Regions from separate parts of the Clostridioides sp. LIBA-7602 genome, predicted to be linked through region 1. Evidence: riboswitches for the same ligand, from Rfam matches in the RefSeq annotation. Region 1 holds a riboswitch; the other holds the start of a gene.
The links. A riboswitch is a leader RNA that binds a small molecule or an ion and turns the genes downstream of it on or off. The one in region 1 is predicted to bind glycine.
Positions count from the first base shown of each region.

Region 2: it holds a riboswitch for glycine, as region 1 does, so the genes downstream of both, gcvPA (aminomethyl-transferring glycine dehydrogenase subunit GcvPA) here and ACTG45_RS12480 (alanine/glycine:cation symporter family protein) in region 1, are expected to answer to the same signal.

Region 1 is NZ_CP196991.1:2,610,693-2,619,873, reverse strand. It holds gene ACTG45_RS12515 (sigma 54-interacting transcriptional regulator) at 1-457, shown strand, start outside; gene ACTG45_RS12510 (PTS sugar transporter subunit IIA) at 489-935, shown strand; gene ACTG45_RS12505 (PTS sugar transporter subunit IIB) at 1,056-1,358, shown strand; gene ACTG45_RS12500 (PTS galactitol transporter subunit IIC) at 1,548-2,954, shown strand; gene ACTG45_RS12495 (galactitol-1-phosphate 5-dehydrogenase) at 3,296-4,354, shown strand; gene ACTG45_RS12490 (L-ribulose-5-phosphate 4-epimerase) at 4,450-5,136, shown strand; gene ACTG45_RS12485 (class II aldolase/adducin family protein) at 5,154-5,801, shown strand; gene ACTG45_RS12480 (alanine/glycine:cation symporter family protein) at 5,953-7,320, opposite strand; glycine riboswitch at 7,507-7,595, opposite strand; gene ACTG45_RS12475 (DNA topoisomerase III) at 8,016-9,181, shown strand, end outside.
Region 2 is NZ_CP196991.1:1,808,644-1,817,824, forward strand. It holds gene ACTG45_RS08620 (Na+/H+ antiporter NhaC family protein) at 1-1,591, shown strand, start outside; tRNA gene ACTG45_RS08625 (tRNA-Leu) at 1,701-1,781, shown strand; glycine riboswitch at 2,429-2,533, shown strand; glycine riboswitch at 2,537-2,625, shown strand; gene gcvPA (aminomethyl-transferring glycine dehydrogenase subunit GcvPA) at 2,743-5,217, shown strand; gene gcvPB (aminomethyl-transferring glycine dehydrogenase subunit GcvPB) at 5,217-6,674, shown strand; gene ACTG45_RS08640 (HAD-IC family P-type ATPase) at 7,087-9,181, shown strand, end outside.

The DNA.
Region 1 (9,181 bases):
AAAACAAGAAGAGAAACCAATTAAAGCGTATGAAAGAATGCTTGATGAGGATTTAGTAATTTTTGAACCAGATATATATTTTAAAAAGGATTTATTAGAGTATATATGCTCAATTCTTATAAATAAAGGATATGTAGAAAAAGATTATTTGGATTCTGTTTTACATAGAGAAGAAATGCTTCCAACATATTCTAAAGGAGCTATAGGAGTACCTCATGGAGATTCCTCTACTGTAAATAGCACAAGGTTTGTTTTTGTTAAACTAAAAAATCCTATTGATTGGAGTGTAGGGAATATAAATTTTATATTTATGCCAGTTTTTAAGACTAATGATAAAGACATTGTTAAAAATGTCCTTGAGATATTAAAAGATGAAGAATTTATGAATAATGCTAAGCAGTGTTTTAATAAAGATGATTTCAGAAATATTATATTGGATAAATTTAAACATCTGTAGCTACAGCAAAAAATTGAGAGGAGTTAGGGTAATGAATGTAGATTTAATATCATTAGACCTAGAATCTAATGATTATGAAAGTGTTATTAAAGAATTAGGAAATAAAATGTACCAAAAAAAATACGTAAAAAACACATACATAAGTGCTGTATTAGAAAGGGAAAAGACATTACCAACAGGTCTTGATATTGGCGAAATGTGTGTTGCTATTCCACACACAGATTCAAAACATATAAATGAATCCAATGTAGCTGTAGGCATATTGAAAAAACCAGTAAAGTTTAATTCAATGATAGACCCAACAGATAGACTAGATGTAGAACTTGTATTCTTATTAGCAGTAAAGAATCCAGATTCACAAGTAAAACTGTTAAAAGATTTAATGTCAGTTTTTCAAAATATAAAACTATTAAAAAGCATAAAAAATGCATCAACAAAAGAAGAAGTAGCTCAATTATTGGATTTTATAGAATTATAGTGGAAGTCTATTCTAGAAATGAAAATGAAAATTTAAATAATCAAAAGTAAGTACATTTTTTAAATCAATTTAATCTATATAAAATAGAAACTTAAATTATAAAATTAGGAGGAAATTATTATGAAACAATTCAACGTATTATCAGTTTGTGGTTCAGGAACAGTTACATCATCAATGGTGGCAGGAAAATTAAAAGAAGTATTAGGGAGTAAGGGAATTTCTATTACAACAACAGAAGCTAGACCAACAGAAGCACTAAATTTGGCACAATCAGGAAGATTTGATTTTATAACATTTACCAGCCCACTTCAAACAGGTGATTATGGAATACCAACTATAAATGCATTTGCTTGCTTAACTGGTATAGGTGAAGATGCATTTTTTGAAGAGGTTTTAAGTGTTATTGAAGGAATAAACAAGTAATACTTGGGAGTGAATTATAGTATTTAAATCTATGATTTAGATACTATAATTAGTCTAAAACTTAATTAAATACTTATAAATAAACTGTTTTTTATATATTGTTGTAAATGAAAAACAACAGAAAAAAAGATAGGCATTTAAAAGTTATTTAATGAATCTGATAAGTATTTATAAATAGGGGGATAAAAGATGTTAGAATTTATGAAATCTATAATCGATACATTTGGTTCTGCAATTATAGTTCCAATTATAATATTCATAATAGCAAAGATATTTAAAGTGACTACTAAGAAATCGTTTCTTTCTGCTGTATATGCAGGAGTTGCTTTACAAGGTTTTACACTGATATTAAATTCTTTTACACCAATAATAACACCAGTTATTAATAGAATGGTTGAAGGTACAGGGGTAAATCTACCAGTTTTCGATGTAGGCTGGCAAGCTACATCATTGGTTGCATTTTCAACAAGTGCAGGAATGATATATTTAGGGCTTGGAATATTATTACAAACAATTTTATTTTTAATAAAATGGACAGACGTATTTCAGCCCTCAGATTTGTGGAATAATTACTCATATATGGTATGGGGAGCAATGGTTATAGGAGTAACAGGAAATTTTCCTTTGGGTATAGGTTGTATGGTTTTATTAAATTTATATAGTTTATTAATATCAGAATTAGTTGCAAAGAGATGGTCTAGTTACTATAGATATCCTAATTGTACAATAATAGCCATGCATAATGTTGAAGCTTCCGTATTTGCAGTGTTTGCAGACCCTATATACAATAAATTAGGATTAAACAAAATTAAGTTAAATCCTAAAGAATTAGAGAAAAAACTAGGATTTTTGGGTGAACCAATTACTTTAGGCCTTTTTTTAGGTATGTTTATTGGTATATTAGGTAATATGACAAGAATAACTACTATGGAAGCTTGGGGAGAAATAATGAAAGTGGGGATATCTACAAGTGCTGTTATGGCAATTTTCCCTAAAGTAGCAAGTATGTTTGCTCAGGCATTTGCACCTATAACAGAAGCTGCTAGAAAAATTATGCAAAAAGCTGGAAATCGTGAGTGGTATATAGCAGTAAATGATGCTGTTGGATATGGGGAACCAGCAACTCTAATATCAGGTCTTATCTTAATACCAATAATGCTTGTAGTAGCTATGATACTTCCTGGTAATAAGGTATTACCAGTTGTAGATTTATTGGCAATTCCATATATGGTACAAGGTCTAGTTGCTATACATAATGGTAATATCCCAAAAGTGTTAGTTTCAGGTATAATTTGGTTTGGTCTAGGATTATATATTTGCACATCTACAGCACCATTATTTACAGACATGGCTACAGGTATAGGGGTTGCTATACCAGCAGGGGCAATGTTAATAACAAGTTTCAATATATTAGGGAAACCTTTAATGGGATTAGTTTTCTTTGCATTTTTAAGTTCAAACCCAATTTATATAGGTCTTGCAGTTGTAAGTTACTTTATTTTATGGGCATTATTTAGAAAAAATAAAACAAGTATACTTGATTATTTAGAAAAACAAGCACTTAAAAATGTTGCAGAAGATTCTGTAGCAGTTTAAATTTATAAGTAATAAGAGAATAATAACTAAAGGAGTTTATAGCTGATTTTATATAAGTATCAGAGAATATTTGGTAAGTATTTAAATGAAATATAGATTCCTTTTTATTTTGTATATATTTATAATTTACTGTATTCTTATAGTCGACTTTTTAAAATTTGTTTTACTATTTAAAACATACTCTTTTATGTTTATACAATAATGTAATTTGATTTTATAAAATGTAATTCATATTAACAAAACACTTTGTATATAAGGTATTTGCTTGAATAAACTATTTGTTTTTTGTATGGCATAGATATTGCTATATATAAGTATATAGCATGAAAGGAGATATTTATATGGCAGATAAAATGAGAGCATCAGTATTATACAATGTAGGTGATGTTAGATATGAAATGGTTGATATACCAGAAATAGCAGAGAAAGAAGTACTTGTAAATGTAAAGTATGTTGGAATATGTGGTTCGGATTTACCTAGGTCTATGGTAAGTGGTCTGAGTGGAAATACGGCTTATCCACTAATTTTAGGTCATGAATTTTCTGGAGAAGTTGCTAAAGTTGGAGACAGAGTAAAAAATGTTAGGGTAGGAGATAGAGTAACTGTTGCCCCATTAGTACCTTGTAAAAAATGTGATTACTGTAAAAATGGTAATTTTGGTTTGTGTGATGATTATAATATAATTGGTACGAGAGTGAATGGAGCATTGGCAGAGTATGTGAGAGTACCTGAAGAACACATTTTAAAATTACCAGATACACTGGACTATGAAACTGCTGCTGGAATTGAACCAGCAACTATAGCTTATCATGGAATTTCAAAGTCGGATATTAAAGTAGGAGATAGTGTAGTTGTGTTAGGATGTGGTCCAATAGGTCAGTTTACTATACAATGGGCAAAGGTCTTTGGTGCATCTAAAATTATAGCTATTGATATTTTTGATGAAAAGTTAGAACTTTCTAAATCTCTAGGGGCAAATTATACATTGAATTCAAAAGAAGTAAATGTAATTAAAGAAATAAAAAAAATAACAAATGAGGGTGCTGATGTTGTTATAGAAACTGCTGGTAGTAGGTTTACACAAGAGCAATCTTTGCTCATAGCAAAAAAAAGAGGGAAAATAGTCTTTGTGGGAATATCACACACAGAACTACCACTTAGTGTAGAAGCTACTGAGTGTATATTACGTGGAGAACTTACTTTGCAAGGTTCTTGGAATTCATATACAAGTCCTTATCCTGGAAGGGCGTGGACAGCAACATTGGATTTTATGGAAAAGGGTGATATTGTTTTTACACCAATGATTTCACACAAAATAGGTCTTAATGAAGTAGGAGACTTTTTAAGCAAAATGAGCAAGAGAGAGATTAATTTCAATAAAATCCTAGTAGAGATATAAACATTAAACAAATATAAAAAATAATTAAACTCTATAATTCGGATATTAGATAAAATAAAAATAATTTTTCTAAACAAACTATAGGAGGAAGAAAAATGTTAGAAAGTTTAAAAGAAGAGGTATTAAAAGCAAATTTAGAATTACCTGCAAAAGGACTAATTACTTATACTTGGGGAAATGTAAGTGGCATAGACAGAGAAAAAGGATTGGTAGTGATAAAACCAAGTGGTGTAGAGTACAGTAGTATGACTGTAGAAGATATGGTAGTTGTTGATTTAGAAGGAAATATAATTGATGGTAAATTAAAACCGTCCTCAGATACTCCTACTCATCTCGTTTTATATAAAGAGTTTGAAGAATTAGGAGGAATAGTACATACACATTCAAGCTGGGCAACGATTTGGGCTCAGATAGGAAAATCTATACCAGCATGTGGTACTACTCATGCAGATTATTTTTATGGAAGTATACCATGTACCAGAAAAATGATTAGAGAAGAAATTTGCAATGATTATGAAAAGGAAACTGGAAATGTAATTGTCGAAGAGTTTATAGGTAAAAATCCAATTTATTGTCCAGGAATAATTGTGAATGACCATGGTCCTTTTACATGGGGCAAAAATGCAAAAGAGGCTGTACATAATGCAGTAGTTTTGGAAGAAGTTTCAAAAATGGCCTATTATACAGAATTAATGAGTCCTGACAATATTATGGATAAAGTGCTTATGAATAAACATTTTTCGAGAAAACATGGAAAAAATGCATACTATGGTCAAAAATGATTATCTGGAGGTAAATTATGCTGGAGTCTTTAAAGGTCAAAATTGTGAAAATAGCAATTAAAGCAGAACATTATGGTTTATGTAAAGAAAAGGCTGGTAATTTTAGTATTAGAGATAGAGAGACTGGATATGTTCTTATAACACCTTCAGGTATAGGGAGAGAAGAATTGAAAATTGAGCATATTTGTGTGTTGGATTTAGATGGTAATGTAATAGAAGTAAAGAAAGGTATTAAACCGAGTAGTGAGGTATTGATGCATATTGAAATATATAAAGTAAGAGACAATGTAAATGCTATATCACATACTCACTCTTTATATGCAACATCATTTTCGGTAGCAAAGAAACCTATTATACCAATTGTATATGAATCTGTTAATTATGGTGGTTATGTGGATATTGCTCCATATGAGAGACCAGGAACTTTGAAACTAGCTAAAAATGTTTCAAAATTATTGCTAGATACAGATGCATGTTTATTAGAAAGACATGGATTAACAACTGTAGGTAATGACTTAGAAGAGGCATTTTTAAAATCAAGATATGTAGAAGAGGTAGCAGAAATATATTATAGGTCTTTAATGTTAAATCAGTTTAAGGAGCCTGAAGTATTAGATATTGATGAATTTAAATCATGGGAATATCCAGAAGAAGTAAAATTTTAATATAGATAATTTACATTAAGAAGATTAATTAAAGTCTAGATATGCTATTTATATGAATTAGTGTTTTTTGTAAATATATTTAGTATACTTTTTAAACAAATATAGAATTCCAAAGTCATATAAATTTGACTTGGAATTCTATATTTGTTATTTATGCATTATTTTTTAACTGGTTTTCTGGCGAATTTATATATTCAAAGTATTTTTTTGTTTCAGACACTATTATCGGAGATAGTGCAAGTAAAGCTATTAGGTTAGGTATTGCCATAAGTCCATTTACAATATCGGCAATTATCCAAACAACTTCTAATTTTAAGAATGCACCTAAAAGTACCATAGCGACAAATACAGTTCTATATCCATTCATACCTTTTACACCAAATAGGAATTCAAAGCATCTTTCTCCATAATAACTCCAACCTAAAATTGTAGTAAATGCAAATAATGTCAAACTAACTGTAAGTAATATTGGTCCAAATGTAGGAATTGCTCCATTAAAAGCTGCTTGTGTCATAACAGCTCCATTAAGGTCAGAACACCATACTCCTGAAATAACAAGAGAGAATCCAGTAAGAGTACAGATTATAATAGTATCTATAAAAGTACCTGTCATAGATATAAGACCTTGTTCTGCTGGCCATTCAGTTTTAGCCGCAGCTGCAGCTATTGGAGCACTACCTAGACCAGATTCGTTTGAAAATACACCACGAGCTATACCATTTCTAATAGCCAGTGAAATAGTTGCTCCTAGGAAACCACCAGTTGCAGCAGTAGTTGTAAAAGCACTTTTAATTATTAACATAAAAGTTTCTGGTATCTTGTTCCAAAAAGATATTAAAATGATTCCACAGATTACAATGTATATAACAGCCATAAAAGGTACTATCTTAGTAGCTACATTAGATATACTTTTAAGACCTCCAAATACGACTAACGCTACAAATACTGCTAATATAACACCTGTGATTCTAGGGTCTACACCAAAGCTGCTATTTATCGCATCTGTTATTGAATTTACTTGGGTAAAAGTACCTATTCCTAAAAGTGCAACCAATATACCACTTATAGCGAAAAATATTGCAAGAGGTCTCCATTTTTCACCCATACCATTTACTATGTAATACATTGGTCCACCAGATACTTGACCATTTTTGTCTTTAGTTCTATATTTTATTGCAAGAACACCTTCTGAATACTTAGTAGCCATTCCAAAGAATGCTGCTATCCACATCCAAAAAAGAGCACCAGGTCCACCAGCTTTAATAGCTGTAGCAACACCAACAATATTACCAGTACCAACTGTAGCAGCTAGTGCAGTACATAAGGCTGCAAAACTTGAAACATCACCACTACCTTTGTTTTCAGCAGAGAAGATTAATTTAAGAGCTCTTGGAAGTTTAGTTATCTGTATAACTCCAAGTTTAACAGTAAGTAATATACCAGTACCAACTAGTAGTACTAGCAAGGGTGGTCCCCAAATAAAAGCATCAACTTTGTTTAAAATATCAATTAGATTCATAAAAACACTCCCTCATTTTTTTGCTTTGTACAATCAATAGAATTTTTAATGAAGTAATTGACAGGAAATAAGTATAATTTATTATAATTTCTAGTGTAATAAAAAAAGCTAAATCTAAAAAAGATTCAGCTCTGGATATACACTAATTAGCAACCAAAATAAAAGTATTAATAATACTGATTTTGGTAGATAATCCCTGTCCTTTTGCCTGAGAGATTGAGCATAAAAGCCTTGCCCCTTCGGCGCCCATAATGGGTCTCTCCAGAGTTCCGTAAATTTTACAGTCCTACTTTTAAAAAGTACCTGAGAGTGTTACTCCTTCGGTGTGCTATATAGCAACTCTTCTATAAAATCTTAACCGGATATTGATTTGTCATAGCTTATTGTATTAATAATATTAATATAAGTTTTTATGTTTTGTCAACTGAAAAATTAAAAAATAGTAAAAAAATATAAAAATGTAAGTCTAATTACGAATTATAAATTTAAAAATATAAGTAATATACGTGAAAATGGATATCGTAATAAGCATACAAATTAGGCATAAAACAAGTTTTAAATAAAAAAATCTTAAATAATTAATTAGATATGATTAAATTATGGTAATATTATAGTTACGATATTAAGAAAGGTTCTATTTATTTAGATTTTAAGTGTAATATGAGATTGAATATAGAGAAAGGAAGTATTTTTAGATGGGAAAAGTATTAGTACTAGCAGAAAAACCTTCTGTTGGAAGAGATATAGCAAAAGTTTTGGGTTCAAAAAATGAAAAAAATGGGTATATAGAGGGTCCAAAGTATGTGGTTACTTGGGCATTAGGCCATTTGGTTACGCTTGCCGACCCTGAAAGTTATGGAGAAAAATATAAATCATGGAGCTTAGAAGACTTGCCAATACTTCCTAAGCACCTAAAGACTGTTGTAATAAAAAAGAGTGGAAAACAGTTTAATACAGTCAAAGCTCAAATGAATAGAAATGATATAGATGAAATAGTTATAGCAACAGATGCAGGTCGTGAGGGAGAGCTTGTAGCAAGATGGATAATAGAAAAATCACAAGTAAAAAAGCCTCTAAAACGTCTTTGGATTTCATCAAGTACAGATAAAGCGATAAAAGAAGGTTTTGCAAAATTAAAAAATGGAAAAGAATATGAAAATCTATATCATTCAGCAATAGCACGAGCAGAAGCTGACTGGATTATTGGAATAAATGCAACTAGAGCTTTGACAACAAAGTATAATGCACAACTTTCTTGTGGAAGAGTTCAGACACCTACTCTTGCTATGTTACTTAAGAGAGAAGAGGAAATAAGAAATTTTAAATCAAAAGAGTATTATGGAATAGAGTTAATTGCTACAAAGGGAAATTCAGATATAAAGTTTATTTGGAGTGATAAAAATAATAACTCTTCAACATTTAGTAAAGAAAAGATAGAGTCTATATTAAAAAAGGTTAAAAATTTAGATATAAAAATATCTGAAGTAAGCAAATCGTATAAGAAAAAATATTCACCTGCATTATATGATTTAACAGAGTTGCAAAGAGATGCAAATAAAATGTTTGGATTCTCAGCAAAAGAAACTTTATCTATAATGCAAAAACTATATGAGCATCATAAAGTACTTACTTATCCTAGAACTGATTCTAGATATTTAACATCAGATATTGTTGGAACATTAAAAGACAGGATAAAAGCTGTAAATGTTAGTGATTATTCAAAAATATGTAATAAATTATTAAAAAGCAATATTACAGCTAATAAATCTTTTGTTGATAATTCAAAGGTAACAGACCATCATGCAATAATACCAACAGAGCAGAAGGTATTTATGAGTGATTTTAGTGATAAAGAGCGAAA
Region 2 (9,181 bases), 800 kb from region 1:
ACCATTAGTTGCTATAATACTTGCATTTATAACTAAAAACGTAATAATTTCCTTACTTATAGGAATTCTTTCTGGTAGTTTTATAATTAAAGCTAGTGGTATAAATGTGTTTGCCACACTTATACAATCATTTTTAGATTTAGTGGACAGAGCTTTGGTATCGTTATCAGACCCATGGAATGCAGGAATAATACTACAAGTTCTAGCAATTGGAGGAGTAATAAATCTTGTTGCTAAAATGGGAGGAGCTAAGGCGATAGCTGAAGCACTTGCCAAAAGAGCGAAATCAGCAAAAGGTACACAACTTATAACATGGTTTTTGGGTCTTTTAGTATTCTTTGATGATTATGCTAATTCATTAATAGTAGGTCCTATGATGAGACCTGTTGCAGATAAAATGAAAATATCAAGAGAAAAATTAGCCTTTATAATAGATGCTACAGCAGCACCAGTTGCTGGATTAGCCATAATATCTACATGGATAGGTCTTGAAGTTGGTTTAATACATGATGCTTTTGAAAGTATAAGTGTGGATGTTGATGCATTTGGTATATTTTTAAATACAATACCATTTAGATTTTATAATATATTAATATTAGCGTTTATTGTAATATCAGCATTATTATTAAAAGAATTTGGGCCAATGAGAAAGGCTGAGATAAAATCTAGAAGTAGAAAAGTTGGTACAGACCTTGATGAAGGTGTAGAAGAATTAGATGATTTAGCACCAAAAAATGGAGTGAAATTGAGTGTGTGGAATGCTATAATCCCAATAGGAACATTAATAATAGTTGCTTTGGCATCATTCTATTATAGTGGATATACGTCTATAATGGGTGGTGAAGATAAAGCTCTAATACAACTATTTACAAATTCACCATATTCTTTTGGAGCAATAAAAGAAGCATTTAGTGCATCTGATGCATCTAGAGCATTATTCCAATCTGCACTTGTTGCAAGTTTAGTTGCTATTATAATGGCTGTAGTTAAGAAGATTTTTACAGTGTCAGAAGCAATTGATGTTTGGATAGATGGAATGAAAAGTTTAGTAATAACTGGTGTAATATTAATACTTGCATGGTCATTAAGTTCAGTAATAAAAGAATTAGGTACAGCTAAATTTTTGATACACTTATTATCGGGTTCACTACCTCCATTCTTATTGCCAAGTTTAATATTTGGTTTAGGAGCAATAATATCTTTTGCTACTGGAACAGCTTATGGAACAATGGGTATACTTATGCCACTAGCAATACCACTAGCTTACTCATTAAATCCTGATATGTCTTATGTAATAGTGAGTACAAGTGCAGTCTTAACAGGTGCAATATTTGGAGACCACTGTTCTCCGATTTCAGATACAACAATACTTTCTTCGATGGGAGCTGGTTGTAATCATATAGACCATGTTAATACTCAAATGCCATATGCTATATTTACAGCAGTAATCACTATTGTATTTGGATATATACCAGCTGGATTAGGATTGCCAATATATATAGTATTACCAGTAGCTATAGCTGCTGTATTTGTTGGTATTCAAATAATTGGTAAGAAAGTTGATGAAGCAGAGATAGAACTTGCAGAATAAGGATATAAATAAATTTAGCCTTTTATTATCATTGTTTTGTTAGTTTTTAGATAATTTTAAAAAGTTATTGAAAATAATAGGGAAATATAGTAAAATAAAAGAGTGATAAGCGGATGTGGCGGAATTGGCAGACGCACTAGACTTAGGATCTAGCGCCATTGGCGTGGGGGTTCGACTCCCTTCATCCGCACTCTACAGTGCTTAGTTGTGCTGAAAAAAACTGGGGTTGCTGGCTTTCGGAGTGGGCTATCCCGTTTTTATTTTTTGAGAAATAAACCAAAATACAATATGAATATATTTCTAAAGATATTTTCTAATAAATATACAAAAGCACATTAAGTGCTTTTTTTGTTGTCTGAAAATGTGTTTACATATAAATTTTAAGACATTTGTTAAGAATATAAAATCTATAATAACGTATTTCTAAGAAACAATTTAAAGTCACAATATAATCTGTTTTTTATAAACTTATAAAAAATATATCTGTTTAATAAGTTTAATTTTATTTAAAAATGCTCTATTTCAAAATCTTATTTTTCACAAAGATAAAATTGCAAACGATTCTATTGTGTGTATGAATATATCTTTAACATAATATAGTAAATTACAATATAACTTTACTTTTAGTGTTTTGTATGACATATTAATAATAAATTAAATAAATATATTATTTTACATTAATATATAACATATATGTATAAAAGTTAATAATATAAAAGTAATATAATTGATAATAAAAACTTAACAAAAAAATTAATACATAAAAAAAAATAAATATAATGTGTTGACATTTAATTGAAATATTCATACAATAAAAATGAAAATAAATATTTCCAAATGAGATTAGCGAGAGAGACCTTTATATAAAAAGGCGCCGAAGAAGAAATTTAAGAAATGCCAATTCTTAGAGAAACTTTCAGGCAAAGATATCGCTAGTTGATGGGACTCTGGAGAGACTTAAGTTAATATACTATAAGTCACCGAAGAAGCAAAATAATATTAAATTATTAAATCTTTCAGGTATACAAACAGGGATATATAGGCTAGGATTATTTTCTATGCTAATATATCTTTTTTTTATGAAAAAGTATAGGACATAATATCGAAATTGCTTAAATATAGTGGGTCTAATTTTATAGGGAGGGTTATATATGAATGAATTGAAAAGAGTGCCTTTGTATAATATACACAAAGAGCTTGGAGCAAAACTTGTTGAGTTTGCTGGCTGGGAAATGCCTTTAGAATATGAAGGAATAAATAAAGAGCATGAAATGGTTAGAAAAAGTGCAGGTATCTTTGATGTATCTCATATGGGAGAGGTACAAATAAAAGGTGTAGATTCAGAAAAATTTATACAAAATTTAGTTACAAATGATATAAGCACATTAAAGGTAAATGACATTATATATACACCTATGTGTTATGAAAACGGAGGAGTAGTTGATGATTTATTAATATATAAATTTGGTGAAGAAGATTATTTATTAGTAATAAATGCAGGGAATATAGATAAAGATGTGGCATGGATAATAAAACAAAGTAAAGGTTACAATGTAGATATAAAAAATGTTTCTAATGAAGTTAGTCAACTAGCAGTTCAAGGGCCTAAAGCAGAAGAAATTCTTCAAAAAATCACAGACATAGATTTAAAATCAATAAAATTTTATAAGTCAATTCCATCAACAAAAATATGTGGTTTAACTTGTTTAGTTTCAAGAACAGGATATACTGGAGAAGATGGATTTGAGATATATTGTAAAAATGAACATACAGAAATAATTTGGAATGAAGTTTTAAAAGCTGGAGGAGAAGATATATGTCCTGCTGGTTTAGGTTGTAGAGATACTTTGAGATTTGAAGCAGCTCTACCTCTATATGGTCATGAAATAGGCGAACATATATCTCCAATTGAAGGAGGCCTATCAATTTTTGTAAAAACAAGCAAGGAAGATTTTATTGGAAAAACAATCTTATCAGAAGAAAAAGAAAATGGAGCTAAAAGAAAATTAGTTGGATTTGAAATGCAAGGCAAAGGGATGCCTAGAAATGGATACGATATAAAGATTGGTGACAAAATAGTAGGCTTTGTAACAACAGGATGTGCTTCTCCAACAACAGGAAAGATTTTAGGTATGGGAATTATAGATTCTGAGTATGCAAAAGTAGGAAATGAAATAGGTATAGCAATCAGAAAAAAAGTTGTTCCTGCCATGATAGTTAAGAAACCTTTTTATAAAAAGCAATATAAAAAAGATAATACTGTATTAAATGAAGAAAATAAATTTTCATATATACCTGCCACAAGTGAAGATAAATCAAAAATGTTAAAGGTAGTAGGATTAAATTCAGTTGATGAATTATTTTCAGATATACCAGATGAAATAAAGTTAAAAAGAGATTTAAACTTGGAAAGTGGGAAATCTGAATTAGAAGTAAGTAAAATAGTAAAAAGGCTATCAGAAGAAAATTTAAGTTTAGAAGACTTAACTTGTTTTCTTGGAGCTGGTGCATATGACCATTATATACCATCAATTATAAAACATATAACTTCAAGGTCTGAATTTTATACAGCATATACTCCATATCAAGCTGAAATAAGTCAAGGGACTTTACAAGTAGTGTTTGAGTTCCAATCTATGATTGCAGAAATTACTGGAATGGAAATTGCAAATGCATCAATGTATGATGGAGCAACTGCTGCAATAGAAGCATGCATAATGGCTATGAATCAGACTAGAAAAAGTAAAATAGTAGTATCAAAAACTACACATCCTGAAACTTTATCAGTACTTAAAACTTATCTACAATACAAAGATTGTGAAATAGTAGAAATTGATTTTTGTAATGAATATGGAACTACAGATATAGAAAAATTAAGGGCTTCAGTGGATAAAGATACAGCATGTGTTCTTATACAGACTCCTAACTTCTTTGGTATTATTGAAGAAATGGAGGAAATAGAAAAGATAACTCATGAAAATAAAGCTATGTTAGTTATGAGTGTTGACCCAATATCATTAGGTGTTTTAAAGACGCCAGGTGAGATAGGAGCAGATATTGTTATTGGAGAAGCTCAATCACTAGGAAATCCTCTTAACTTTGGAGGACCTTATGTAGGATTTTTGGCTAGTAAATCTAAGTATACGAGAAAAATGCCAGGAAGGATAGTTGGGCAAAGCTTGGATACAGAAGGAAAAACTGCATATGTGTTAACTTTACAAACTAGAGAACAGCATGTGAGAAGAGAAAAAGCAACTTCTAATATATGTTCAAATCAAGCTTTAAATGCTCTTGTAGCTTCAATATACATGGCTACTATGGGGAAAGAAGGATTTAAAGAGGTTGGTATGCAATCTATGAAAAAAGCACATTATGCTTATAATAAGCTTATACAAACAGGAAAATATAAGCCAATATTTAAAGGTAAATTTTTCAAAGAATTTACTGTACAAGGAAATCTTAATATAGAGACTATAAATAATAAGCTTTTAGAAGAAAATATATTAGGTGGTTATAACTTAGAGCACAATTACCCAGAATTAAAAAATTCAACTTTACTTTGTGTAACTGAGAAAAGAAGCAAAGAAGAAATAGATAAGTTAGTTGGAATAATGGAGGGATTATAATGAAAGAATATAATAGTTTGTTGATAGATATATCTAAAAAAGGTAGAAAAGCATATTCGCTTCCAAAGTTAGATATAGATGATATAAAAGTAGAAGATATGATTGACCAAAGTATGGTTAGACAAAGTGAATTGAATTTGCCAGAAGTTGGCGAATTAGAATTAGTTAGACATTATACCCTATTATCAAATAAAAATTTTGGAGTTGATACAGGTTTTTATCCTTTAGGTTCTTGTACTATGAAATATAATCCTAAAATAAATGAAGATATGGCAGCACTTCCAAACTTTACTGGAATGCATCCATACCAATCTTCATACACAGCACAAGGTTCTCTCTCTTTAATGTATGACTTATCAAATCGACTTGCAGAAATTACAGGTATGGATGAAGTTACACTACAACCTTCCGCAGGTTCACATGGTGAATTTACAGGTCTTATGATTATAAAAGCATATCATGAAAATAGAGGAGACCATAAGAGAACTAAAGTAATAATTCCTGATTCTGCACATGGAACAAACCCAGCAAGTGCAGCTATGGCAAACTTTGATGTGATTCAGATAACATCTGATAAAAATGGAGCTATAGACATAGATGCGTTAAAAGAAGCTTTAAGTGATGAAGTAGCAGCTCTTATGCTTACTAATCCAAGTACTCTTGGATTGTTTGAAAAAAATATAAAAGAAATAGCAAGTCTTGTACATGAAGCAGGAGGACTCTTGTACTATGATGGTGCAAATATGAATGCCATTATGGGAATAACAAGACCTGGAGATATGGGATTTGATGTAGTCCATCTTAATCTTCATAAGACCTTTTCTACTCCTCATGGAGGAGGAGGTCCAGGAGCTGGTCCTGTTGGAGTTAAAAAAGAATTGGTACCTTTTTTACCAATACCAGTGATTGAAAAACAAGAAGATAAATATGTATTAGATTATGATAGAGAAAAATCTATTGGAAAAATTAAAAACTTCTATGGCAATTTTGGAGTGCTTGTAAGAGCTTACACATATATATTAACTATGGGAAGAGATGGGCTTAAAGAGGCTAGTGAAATGGCAGTTTTAAATGCAAATTATATCAAAGAGAGTATAAAAGATGACTATATATTACCAATAGATACCTTATGTAAACATGAGTTTGTATTAGGTGGGTTACCAAGAGGAGAGTCAAATATAAAAACTATAGATATAGCAAAGAGATTACTGGATTATGGATATCATCCTCCAACAATGTATTTTCCTCTTATCATAAATGAGGCACTTATGATAGAGCCTACAGAAAGTGAGAGCATAGAGACATTAGATAGTTTTATAGAAGCTATGAAAAATGTTGCTAAGGAGGCAAAAGAAGAACCAGAACTATTGAAAACTGCTCCACATAATACCCTAGTTAAGAGAGTGGATGATGCAAGGGCAGTAAAGAAACCTATACTTACATGGTCGCAAAGATAAATAATTAAAAATAGAGATTATAAATATAAAGGAATTTGTATTTATAACAAAAAGCTATCTAACTTAATATAGTTTAGATAGCTTTTTTGTATATATAATATTTACTACTGAAGTTTTAAATTATATTAGTGCTTATATAAGAATATTAACATGATGATTATTATACCAATATTCATAAAAATTATAGAAATTTATTTTGATACAACTTTTACTCTTTTGGTTTAAGAGAAGCTTAACTAAAATATATCGAAATTTATAAAAATTTAGGAAATCTTAAGAATTATATTATTAAAATCTTTAGATTTATATTTTATTATATAAACTATAGAATAATAAAATATAAAAATTGAGAATTTTATAATATATTTGTAGATTTAAGTATAAAAAAGGGTTAAGTTGAAAGGAGTAGAATATGGATAGTGTTAATTTAAAAAGGTATAATTGCGATATAAACATGGGATTAAGTAGCGTACAACTTCAAAGTAGAATAGATGATAATTTAATTAATGTATTTGATAATGGAAAAACTAAAACATATAAACAAATTTTTAAAGATAATGTGTTTACACTTTTTAATCTCATAAATATTGTTTTAGTTTGTCTATTGGTATCAGTTGGTTCTTTTAAAAATACTTTATTTATATTTATTGCTGTAATTAATACTATTATAGGAGTAATTCAAGAAATAAGAGCCAAAAGATTGTTGGACAATCTATCTGTCATAGTTTCAAATAAGGTATCTGTTATAAGGGAAGAAGAGAAAAAAGAGATTGATGTACAAGAATTAGTATTAGATGATATTATGATTTTAAAAACAGGGAATCAAATTTGTGCAGATTCAAAAGTTTTAGATGGAAAATTAGAGGTAAATGAATCTTTAATTACAGGCGAATCTGATATTATTATAAAAAATGAAGGTGATTTCTTATATTCTGGTAGCTTTGTAGTTTCTGGAGAGGCTTTTGTGAGAGTTGAAAATATAGGAAAAGATAACTATGCAAATAAGATAGCCAATGATGCCAAGATTTCTAGAAAACATAATTCTCAGCTTAGAAATTCATTAAATACAATATTAAAAGTTGTAGGTATAATAATTATTCCTCTAGGGATTATATTATTTGTAAAGCAACATTTTGGAAATGGAGATTCTATAACGACATCTGTAGTAGGTACTGTGGCAGCTGTAAATGGAATGATACCAGAGGGATTGACATTGCTTACAAGTATTGCTCTAGCTGTAGGAACTATAAAGCTTGCAAGTCATAAAACTTTAGTGCAAGAATTATACTGTGTAGAGACTCTTGCTAGAGTTGACACATTGTGTCTTGATAAAACAGGTACAATTACAGAAGGTAAAATGCAAGTTGATGATGTAGTAATGTTAGACGAAATAGATATTGATGATATAATGGGGAATATATGCAATTCCCTTAAGGATGATAATGCAACAATAAATGCAATAAGAGATAAATACAATATTTTAGATACTTATAAAGTTAAAAGTTTAATACCATTTTCGTCAGAAAGAAAATACAGTGGAGTAGCCTTTGAAGATAAAGGTACATATTTACTAGGGGCATTTGAGTTTATTTTTAAGGATAAACATAAAGAACTTAAAACAGAGGTTGAAAAATATTCTAAAAAAGGCAATAGGGTAATAGTTTTAGCTCATAGTAATTCTTATATGGAAGAAAATCATATACCTGAAGATATAAAGCCACTAGCTTTTATTTTAATTTTGGACAAAATTAGAGATGAGGCTAAGGAAACTTTAGAATTTTTTTATAATGAAGGCGTAGATATAAAAATTATATCTGGAGATAATCCAGTAACAGTAAGTGAAGTGGCTAGAAAAGCAGGTCTTAAAACGGCCAGTAATTTTATTGATGCAACAACACTTAAAAGTGATGAAGATATATATGAGGCAGTTGATAAATATAGTGTTTTTGGAAGGGTAAGCCCTCAACAGAAGAAACAAATGATTTTGGCATTAAAAAAACAAAATCATACAGTAGCTATGACTGGAGATGGTGTAAATGATGTGTTAGCGCTTAAAGAAGCTGATTGTAGTATAGCTATGGCGTCTGGAAGTGATGTTACTAAAAATGTTTCTAATTTAGTATTGTTGGATTCAAATTTTGCATCAATGCCAAAAGTTGTTATGGAAGGAAGAAAGGTGATTAATAATATTCAAAGAGCATCTTCTTTATTTTTAGTAAAGACAATTTTTTCATTCTTCTTGTCACTATTAACATTATTTTTCTTTAGTAGACAGTATCCATTCGTACCTATACAATTATCACTGATTGGAGCTGTAACAGTTGGTATACCATCATTCTTCTTGGCTCTTGAAGCAAATAAAAGTAGAATTTCAGGAAGTTTTCTACTTAATATATTAAAAAATGCTTTGCCAGGAGCACTATGTGTGACAGTAAATGTAATTATTGTTTACAATATAGTTGAATACTTAGGTTATAGCTCAAGTGTATTTTCTACGATGTGTGCGA